Regions from separate parts of the Agromyces sp. NPDC060279 genome, predicted to be linked through region 2. Evidence: riboswitches for the same ligand, from Rfam matches in the RefSeq annotation. Region 2 holds a riboswitch; the other holds the start of a gene.
What was found. A riboswitch is a leader RNA that binds a small molecule or an ion and turns the genes downstream of it on or off. The one in region 2 is predicted to bind thiamine pyrophosphate.
Positions count from the first base shown of each region.

Region 1: another riboswitch for thiamine pyrophosphate. It lies ahead of ACFWE1_RS01140 (ECF transporter S component); the one in region 2 lies ahead of thiM (hydroxyethylthiazole kinase).

Region 1 covers NZ_JBHXBK010000001.1:236,468-240,917, reverse strand. The annotation lists gene ACFWE1_RS01155 (hypothetical protein) at 1-405, shown strand, start outside; gene ACFWE1_RS01150 (DNA polymerase IV) at 449-1,729, shown strand; gene ACFWE1_RS01145 (hypothetical protein) at 1,793-2,128, shown strand; TPP riboswitch at 2,211-2,321, shown strand; gene ACFWE1_RS01140 (ECF transporter S component) at 2,357-2,995, shown strand; gene ACFWE1_RS01135 (ABC transporter ATP-binding protein) at 2,992-4,450, shown strand, end outside.
Region 2 covers NZ_JBHXBK010000001.1:1,255,129-1,259,578, forward strand. The annotation lists gene ACFWE1_RS05935 (cupin domain-containing protein) at 1-110, shown strand, start outside; gene ACFWE1_RS05940 (RtcB family protein) at 240-1,406, opposite strand; TPP riboswitch at 1,970-2,065, shown strand; gene thiM (hydroxyethylthiazole kinase) at 2,056-2,916, shown strand; gene ACFWE1_RS05950 (bifunctional hydroxymethylpyrimidine kinase/phosphomethylpyrimidine kinase) at 2,913-4,450, shown strand, end outside.

The DNA of each region.
Region 1 (4,450 bases), 1.0 Mb from region 2:
GAGCAGGCGCCGGCGGGGGAGCGCCTCGTGTCCGACGAGCCCAGCGCGCTCGCCCGAGCGGCGACGCGCCACGAGCTCCGGGCACCGGGCAGCATGGAGCGCGCCTTCCAGGGCGGCGGGCGCGGAGGCGCGGCAGTGGCGGGCGGGCCGTCGTTCGGGCAGATGCTCGGCGGTTCCATGCTCGGCACCATCGCGGGCGTGGTGGTCGGCTCGGCGATCGCGCAGGCGTTCCTGCCCGCCCCCGGTGCGTTCGAGGCCGGCGGCGAGGGCACGGGCGATCAGGGCGGTGACGCCGGGGCCGATCAGGGCGGTGACGCCGGCTCGGTCGATGCCGCGGGCGCGGATCAGGGCGGCTTCGGTGACGGCGGCTTCGGTGATTTCAGCGGCGGCGATTTCGGCTTCTGACCGCCGGGACGCCGATGTCGGCGGCGGGGGATAGGGTCGCAGCATGAGCAAGCAGGACGGCTCGTCGAGGCAGGTCACCACCGGCCCCGTCGACGACTCCGGCACCCCCATCCTCCACGTCGACATGGACGCCTTCTTCGTCTCCGTCGAGCTGCTGAGCCGACCCGAACTGCGCGGCAAGCCCGTGCTGGTCGGCGGCACCGCCGGGCGAGGGGTGGTGTCGGCGGCGAGCTACGAGGCGCGCCGGTACGGCGTGAACTCCGCGATGCCCATGTCGGTCGCCCTGCAGCGCTGCCCGAACGCCATCGTCCTCCGGGGCGACTACCGCAAGTACAGCGAGTACTCGCGTCGGGTGCTCACCATCTTCGAGTCGGTCACCCCGCTCGTCGAACCGCTCTCGATCGACGAGGCGTTCCTCGACGTCTCGGGGGCTCGGCGACTGCACGGCAGCCCGGCCGAGATCGCCTGGAGCATCCGCGAGCGCGTGCGGGCCGAGACCGGGCTCACCTGCTCGGTCGGCGTCGCGGCCTCCAAGTACGTCGCCAAGGTGGCCTCCGGTCGGGCGAAGCCCGACGGCATGCTCGTGGTCCCCGCCGACGAGACGGTCGCGTTCCTGCACCCGCTGCCGGTGTCCGCGCTCTGGGGGGTCGGCCGGGTCACCGAGCAGTCGCTCGCGAAGCTCGGCCTGCACACCGTCGGCGACGTCGCGGCCATGCCGCCCGAGGCGCTCGAACGGGCGGTCGGCCCCGCCCTCGCCGAGCGGCTGCTCCGACTCGCCAACGGCGACGATCCGCGCGAGGTGTCCACGCACCGGGTCGAGAAGTCCATCGGGCACGAGACGACCTTCGGGCACGATCTCGCCGATCCCGCCGAGATCCGGCGTAGCCTGCTCGACCTCTCGGGCAACGTCGCGGTCCGGCTGCGGCGTGCCGGTATGGTCGCCCGAACCGTCGTGCTGAAGCTGCGCTACGACGACTTCCGCACGATCACCCGCTCACGGACGCTCGCCGAGCCGACCGACGTCGCCCGTCGCATCTACGACGAGGCCGTCGAGGCGATGGCCGGGCTCGTGGGCCGGGGCGAGCGGGTGCGGCTCATCGGGGTCAGGGGCGAGCAGCTGCGGCCGGCCGACGGCGGCTTCGCGCTGTGGGACCCCGACGAGGAGTGGCGTGACGCCGAGCGCACGGTCGATCAGGTCGTGGCGAAGTTCGGCACGGGCGCGGTGAAGCCCGCGGCCCTCGTGGGGCGCGCGCCCGACCGCTCGGCGGCGGGGGCGCGATTCCGGCAACCGCTCGACGGCGGCGACCGCCCCACCGAGCACTGAACGCGGCAGGCGGGCCAAGCGCAAGCCCTGGAGTCGGATCGCCGGCGCGGGTACCGTTGACGCATGGCTGAATTCGTGCTCGACCTCGCAGAGAACGTCGCCGGTGTCGGCGTCAAGACCTCCTACGGCGACGCCGTCGACCTCGACGGCACCACGGTGATCCCCGTCGCGCTCGGCTGGTACGGCTTCGGCGGCGGCTCAGGCACCGACGACGAGGGCCAGTCCGCCTCGGGCGGCGGTGGCGGCGGGGCATCCATTCCCCTCGGCGCATACGTCGGTCGCGGTGGCGGCGACGTCCGCTTCGAGCCGAACCTCATCGGGCTGCTGCTCGCCGCGACGCCGTTCGTGTGGGTCGCCGGCAAGGCGCTGAAGGGCATCATCCGCGCGTTGAAGCGCTGAGCGACGCCCAGCCCACGATCCGCGTCCTCACGACGCACGACGACGCCGGTCGGCCCACGCCGCCCGGCGTCGGCGTATACTCGTGCTCGAACACGGGAGTCCGGTGAGCCGGGCTGAGAGGAAGGTGCTCCAACCTTCGACCGTCGAACCTGATCTGGGTCATGCCAGCGCAGGGAGATCGATCTCTTCATTCCCGTGCCGCTTTCCACTGAAGAAAGGGCACGTACAGTGCACGCGAACGCGAACCAGCAATCCACCGTCGATCGGCCCGCCAAGCGGACCCGCGAGCTGCGCTGGCGGGTCGTCGACATCGTCGTCGCCGCCGTCATCGGCGTCGCGACGGGACTCCTCTTCCTGCTCTGGAACAACATCGGCTATGCCTGGTTCTCCGCGGCCGACGCGCTGACGCCCGGCCTCGGCGGCATCGCCGTCGGCATCTGGCTCATCGGCGGGGTCCTCGGCGGCCTCATCATCCGCAAGCCCGGCGCGGCGCTCTTCGTCGAGCTGCTCGCGGCCGTCGTCTCGGCCCTCGTCGGCAACCAGTGGGGTATCGAGACGCTCTACTCCGGCATCGCGCAGGGCCTCGGCGCCGAGCTGATCTTCGCGCTCTTCGCCTACCGCCGCTTCGGGCTGCTGCCGGCGATCCTCGCGGGCGCCGCGTCGGGCGCGGGGGCCTGGCTGCTGGAGCTGTTCACCTCTGGCAACCTGCAGAAGTCGCCCGAGTTCCTCGGCCTGTACTTCACCACGATCGTGATTTCGGGCGCGGTGCTCGCCGGCATCCTGGGCTGGATCATCGTGCGGGCGCTGGCTGCGACCGGCGCACTCAGCCGCTTCGCCGCCGGACAGGACGTGACGCAGCGGGTATGAGCGACACGGTGGGCGGGCGCCCCGCGCCCGCGGGCGTCGAAGCGCGCGGCTGGGGCTGGCGTCACGCCGGCCGCCGCCGCTGGGCCATCGACGGACTCGACCTCAGCGTCGCGCCGGGTGAGCGGGTGCTCCTCGTCGGTCCCTCGGGCAGCGGCAAGTCGACGGTGCTGCACGCCCTGGCCGGGGTCAACGGCGGGGCCGAGGAGGGCGAGTCGGTCGGCGAGCTGCTGATCGACGGGCTCCGGCCCGCCGATCGCCGCGGGCGATCGGGCCTGGTGCTCCAGGATCCGGACTCGCAGGTCGTGCTCTCCAAGGTCGGGGACGACGTCGCCTTCGGGTGCGAGAACCTCGGCATCGAGCGGTCGGAGATCTGGTCGCGCGTCCGGGACGCCCTCGACGCGGTCGGCCTCCAGCTGCCGTTGGACCACCCCACCGGCCGGCTCTCCGGCGGCCAGAAGCAGCGGCTCGCCCTCGCCGGCGCGATCGCGATGCGCCCCGGCCTGCTGCTGCTCGACGAGCCGACGGCGAACCTCGATCCCACCGGGGTCGCCGAGGTGCGCGACGCGGTGGCCCGCGTGCTCGATCGCACCGGGGCGACCCTCGTCGTCGTCGAGCACCGCGTCGATGTCTGGCACCGGCTCGTCGACCGGATGGTGGTGCTCGGTCGCGACGGCCGGGTCATCGCCGACGGTCGGCCGGCCGAAGTGCTCGTGTCCGCGCGCACCGAGCTGCTCGCGGCGGGCGTCTGGGTGCCCGGCGAGCCGCTCGAGGTGGGTGCTGCGCGGGCCGTCGCGACGCCGGATACCGAGGCGCTGCTGCGCGGCCACGAGCTGACGATCGGCCGCTCGGCGGGCCGCCCCCTCCGGGCCGAGATCGAGCTGGCGATTCCGGCCGGCGCCTCGACCGTGCTCACCGGGCCGAACGGGGCGGGCAAGTCGACGCTCGCCCTGACGATGGGCGGACTGATCCGCCCGCTCGCCGGCCGGGTCGTCGCGGCGCCGGCGCTCGCGAGGGGACTCGGGGCCGACCCGGCGGGCTGGCGTTCCCGGGAGCTGCTGAGCCGGATCGGCACGGTGTTCCAGGAGCCGGAGCACCAGTTCGTCGCCCGGACGGTGCGGGCCGAGCTCGGCGTCGCCCTGCGCGCCCTCGGGGTGAAGGACGCGGCCGCGCGCATCGAACCGGTGCTCGAGCGACTCCGTCTCGACCACCTCGCCGAGGCGAACCCGTTCACGCTCTCCGGCGGCGAACAGCGCCGGCTCACGGTCGCCTCGGTGCTCGTCGCACGGCCGGGCGTCGTGATCCTCGACGAGCCCACCTTCGGGCAGGACCGGTTGACCTGGATCGAACTCGTCCGCCTGGTGCGCGAACTGACCGACGACGGCGTCGCCGTGCTCTCCGTGACGCACGACGCGGCGTACCGCGAGGCGCTCGGCGACGTCAGGTACGCCCTCGGCA
Region 2 (4,450 bases):
TCGCGACCGGCGAGTCCGTCACGTTCGACTCGCGCGAACCGCACCGCTACGTGAACGAGAGCGACGGCGTCACCACGATCGTCATCGCGGTGACGCCGCCGTCCCCGTAGGCCGCTGGCCCGCTGAGCTTGTCGAAGCGGCGTTCCCTTCGACGAGCTCAGGGAACCAGGATGGCGTTCCCTTCGACGAGCTCAGGGAACCAGGGCGGCGTTCCCTTCGACGAGCTCAGGGAACCACCGTCAGTCGCCCTTCACGTTGACGATCTGCCGCAGCGTGTGCCGCACCGCGACGAGCGACGAGGCATCCGCCATCACCCGGTCGATCGGCTTGTACGCCTGCGGGATCTCATCGATGAAGGCATCCGTGTCCCGGAACTCGATGCCGACCATCGCCTCCCGGAGCTGCTCGTGGGTGAAGGTCTTCCTGGCCTTCGACCGCGAGTACTCCCGGCCCGCGCCGTGCGGCGAGGAGTTCAACGACATCGGGTCTCCGAGGCCCTCCACGACGTACGAGGCGGTGCCCATCGACCCCGGGATCAGGCCCGGCCGGCCGACGTCGGCCTGGATCGCGCCCTTCCGCGACACCCACACCCGCTTGCCGAAGTGCTCCTCGCTCTCGGTGAAGTTGTGGTGGCAGTTGATCCGCTCCTGCTCCTCCACCGGCACGCCGGTCCACTCGGACACCTGCCGGATGACCCGGTCCATCATCTCCTCCCGGTTGAGCAGCGCGAAGTGCTGCGCCCACCGGAGTTCGGCGATGTACCGGGTGAACTCCGGCGTGCCCTCGACGAGGTACGCGAGGTCGGGGTCGGGCAGCTCGATCCACCACTGCTTCGCGAGCCGCCGGGCGATGCCGATGTGCCGCTGGGCGATCTTGTTGCCGACGCCCCGGCTGCCGGAGTGCAGGAACAGCCACACCCGGTCGGCCTCGTCGAGCGAGACCTCGATGAAGTGGTTGCCGCTGCCGAGGGAACCGAGCTGCTCCCGCCAGTTGCCCGCGTAGGAGGCCGGGTCGAAGCCGCTGCGCTCCGCGAGCTCCTCGAGCTCGGCGACCCGGGGCTGCGCCGTCGCGACGACCTTGCGGTTGTACTTGCCCGCGGACAGCGGGATGGCCCGCTCGATCTGCTCCCGCAGCTCCCGCCGGTCGGCGGGCAGCTCGCTCGCATGGAACTGGGTCCGCACGGCGATCATGCCGCAGCCGATGTCGACCCCGACCGCGGCGGGGATGATCGCCCCGAGCGTCGGGATGACCGAGCCGACCGTCGCGCCGAGGCCCAGGTGGGCGTCGGGCATCAGGGCCAGGTGCGGGTGGATGAACGGCATCGTCGACGAGGTGCGCGCCTGCGCGACGGTCTGCTCGTCGAGCAGGCTCGCCCAGGAGACGAGCCGGTCGGAGAGTCTCTCCATGATGGTGATTCCTGTCTGCTTTCCCGGAGCCCGCGGTGGCGGGCTCCGCTCTGGTGGGTCCTCGGGCCCGAGGGTCCACCGTCGCGCGCAGACGGAATCACCCCGGGCCTCGAAGCGGCACGGGGTGACGGTGGCGATGGATTCGCTGGCGTCAGGGTGCCGGCTCGAGAGCCTGCTCGAGCTTCGCTTCGGGGCGCTGCTGGCGCCCCGCATTCGCGGGCTCGGCGAAGGCGGGCGTGAAGGTGCGCTGCAGAGACACGGTCACGATTCCACCTGCTTTCAGACTCCGGGGATGCCGCGCGATCGCGCAGCCTTGGAACCCTAGCGGCCCGGAGCGGCCGAGGTCAAGGACGGATGGCTCGCTGGGCCCGCTTGGTCCGCTGAGCCCGTCGAAGCAGCGGCGCCCTTCGACCGGCTCAGGGAACCAGAACTGGTCCGCTGAGCCCGTCGAAGCGGCGGCGGCGTCCCCTTCGACAGGCTCAGGGAACCAGGGGCGGCGCTCCCTTCGACAGGCTCAGGGAACCAGTCTTCGACAGGCTCAGCGAACCAGGGGTAGGCTCACCCACAGTGACACGGGGTGCCGCACGACCGCGGCTGAGAACACACCCGTCGAACCTGATCTAGTTCGGACTAGCGAAGGGATGTCGCGATGCAGACGCACGCCGCCATCGACCCTGCCCACCTCATCGACACGAGCGGCGAGCTGCTCGACCTCGTGCGATCGACGACACCGCTGGTGCACTGCATCACGAACGCCGTCGTCACGAACTTCACCGCGAATGCGCTCCTCGCCCTCGGCGCGGCGCCCGCCATGGTCGACCTCGTCGGCGAGGCCGGGCCGTTCGCGACGGTCGCGAGCGGCCTGCTCGTGAACCTCGGCACGCCCCAGCCCGAGCAGAGCGCCGCCGCGCGCGAGGCGGTCGCCGCCGCCCGCCAGGCCGGCACGCCCTGGGTGCTCGACCCGGTCGCGATCGGTGCGCTGCCGATCCGCACGGAGCTCGCGCACGACCTCGCCGAGCTGCGCCCGGCCGCCATCCGCGGCAACGCCTCCGAGATCCTCGCCCTCGCCGGCGTCGGCGCGGGCGGACGCGGCGTCGACGCCGCCGACGACACCGATGCCGCGGCTGAACCGGCCGCGGCGCTCGCCCGCCGGACGGGCGCCGTCGTCGCCGTCTCGGGTCCGGTGGACCTCGTGACCGACGGCACCGCGACCGTGCGCCTCGCGAACGGCGACGCACTCCTCACCCGCGTCACGGGCGGCGGCTGCGCCCTCGGCGCCGTCGTCGCGGCGTTCCTCGGCGCCGCGCGCGGAACCGGCATCGGGGCGCTCGAGGCCGTCGTCGCCGCGCACCTCGCGTACACGGTGGCCGCCGAGCACGCCGCCGACGGCGCGGCGGGCCCGGGCAGCTTCGCCGTGCGGTTCCTCGACGCGCTCGCCGCGGTCGAGGCATCCGAGCTTCGCGCGCTCGCCCGGGTCTCGATCGGCGCGCCGCTCGGAGCCGCCGCGTGAGCGCCCGGCGCGCCCTCGACCTCTCGCTGTACCTCGTGACCGACGCCGTGCTCTGCGGCGAACGCGGAGTCGCAGCGACCGTCGAGGCGGCCGTCTCGGGCGGTGCGACGGTCGTGCAGCTGCGCGACAAGCACGCGAGCGACGAGGAGCTCCTCGCCCTGCTCGGCCGGCTCGACGAGGCGATCGCGGGCCGGGTGCCGCTCGTCGTCAACGATCGGCTCGAGCTCGTGCTGCGAGCCCGCGCCGCGGGCCTTCGCGTCGACGGCGTGCACCTCGGGCAGGGCGACGCGGCAGTGCTCCGCGCGCGGGCCGAGCTCGGTCCGGACGCCATCGTCGGGCTCACCGCGAACACGCCCGCGCATCTCGCCGCGGTCGCCGCCCTGCCCGCGGGCACGGTCGACTACCTCGGCGTGGGCGTGCTGCGGCCGACCTCGACGAAGCCGGACCATCCGCCGGCTCTCGGCATCGCGGGATTCGCCGGTCTGCAGGCGGCCGCACGGGATGCCGCGGGCGCGCCGGTGCCGTGCGTCGCGATCGGCGGGGTGCGCCTGGAGGATGCCGCGCCGCTGCGCGCCGTGGGCGCCGCCGGGCTCGCGATCGTCTCGGCGATCTGCGCGGCCCCGGACCCGCGGCGCGCCGCCGCCGACTTCGCCGCCGCCTGGCGGGAGGTGCCGGGGCGGGGCGGGGCACGTCGGACCGACGACGACCAGCCGCCGCGGGCCCCGCGGGTGCCGCGCGTCCTCAGCATCGCGGGCAGCGATCCCTCCGGCGGTGCCGGCATCCAGGCCGACCTGAAGTCGATCGCCGCGGTCGGCGGCTACGGCATGGCGGCGATCACGGCGCTCACCGCGCAGAACACCCGGGGCGTGCGCAGCGTGCACGTGCCGCCCGCCGCGTCGCTGCTGGCGCAGCTCGACGCGCTCTCCGACGACATCGCCGTCGACGCCGTGAAGCTCGGCATGCTCGCGAACGCGGAGCTCATCCGCACCGTCGCGGAGTGGCTCACCCGGGTGCGCCCGCCGCTCGTCGTGCTCGACCCCGTCATGGTCTCGACGAGCGGCGACCGCCTGCTCGACCCGGAGGCCGAGGCCGCCCTGCGCGAGCTCCTGCCGCTCGCCGACCTCGTGACGCCGAACCTCGCGGAACTCGCCGTGCTCGCGGGCGCCCATCGGCCCGCCCCTGACTGGGCGAGCGCCCTGGCGCAGGCGACCGCGCTGTCCGCCCGGACCGGGGTGCTCGTGCTCGCGAAGGGCGGCCACCTCGGCGGCACCGAGGCGCCCGACGCCCTCGTCGACGCCCGCGCGGGCGCGGCGCTCGCGGAGATCGTCGAGTTCCACGGGGAGCGCATCGCGACGCGCGCGACGCACGGCACCGGCTGCTCCCTCTCTTCGGCGATCGCGACGCTCCGCGCGCGCCACGGGGCGTGGGAGCCCGCCGTCGCCGAGGCGCGCCGCTGGCTGCGGGAGTCCCTGCGGCACGGCGAGTCGCTGGAGGTGGGCGGCGGGCACGGCCCGGTGCACCACTTCGCCGGGCT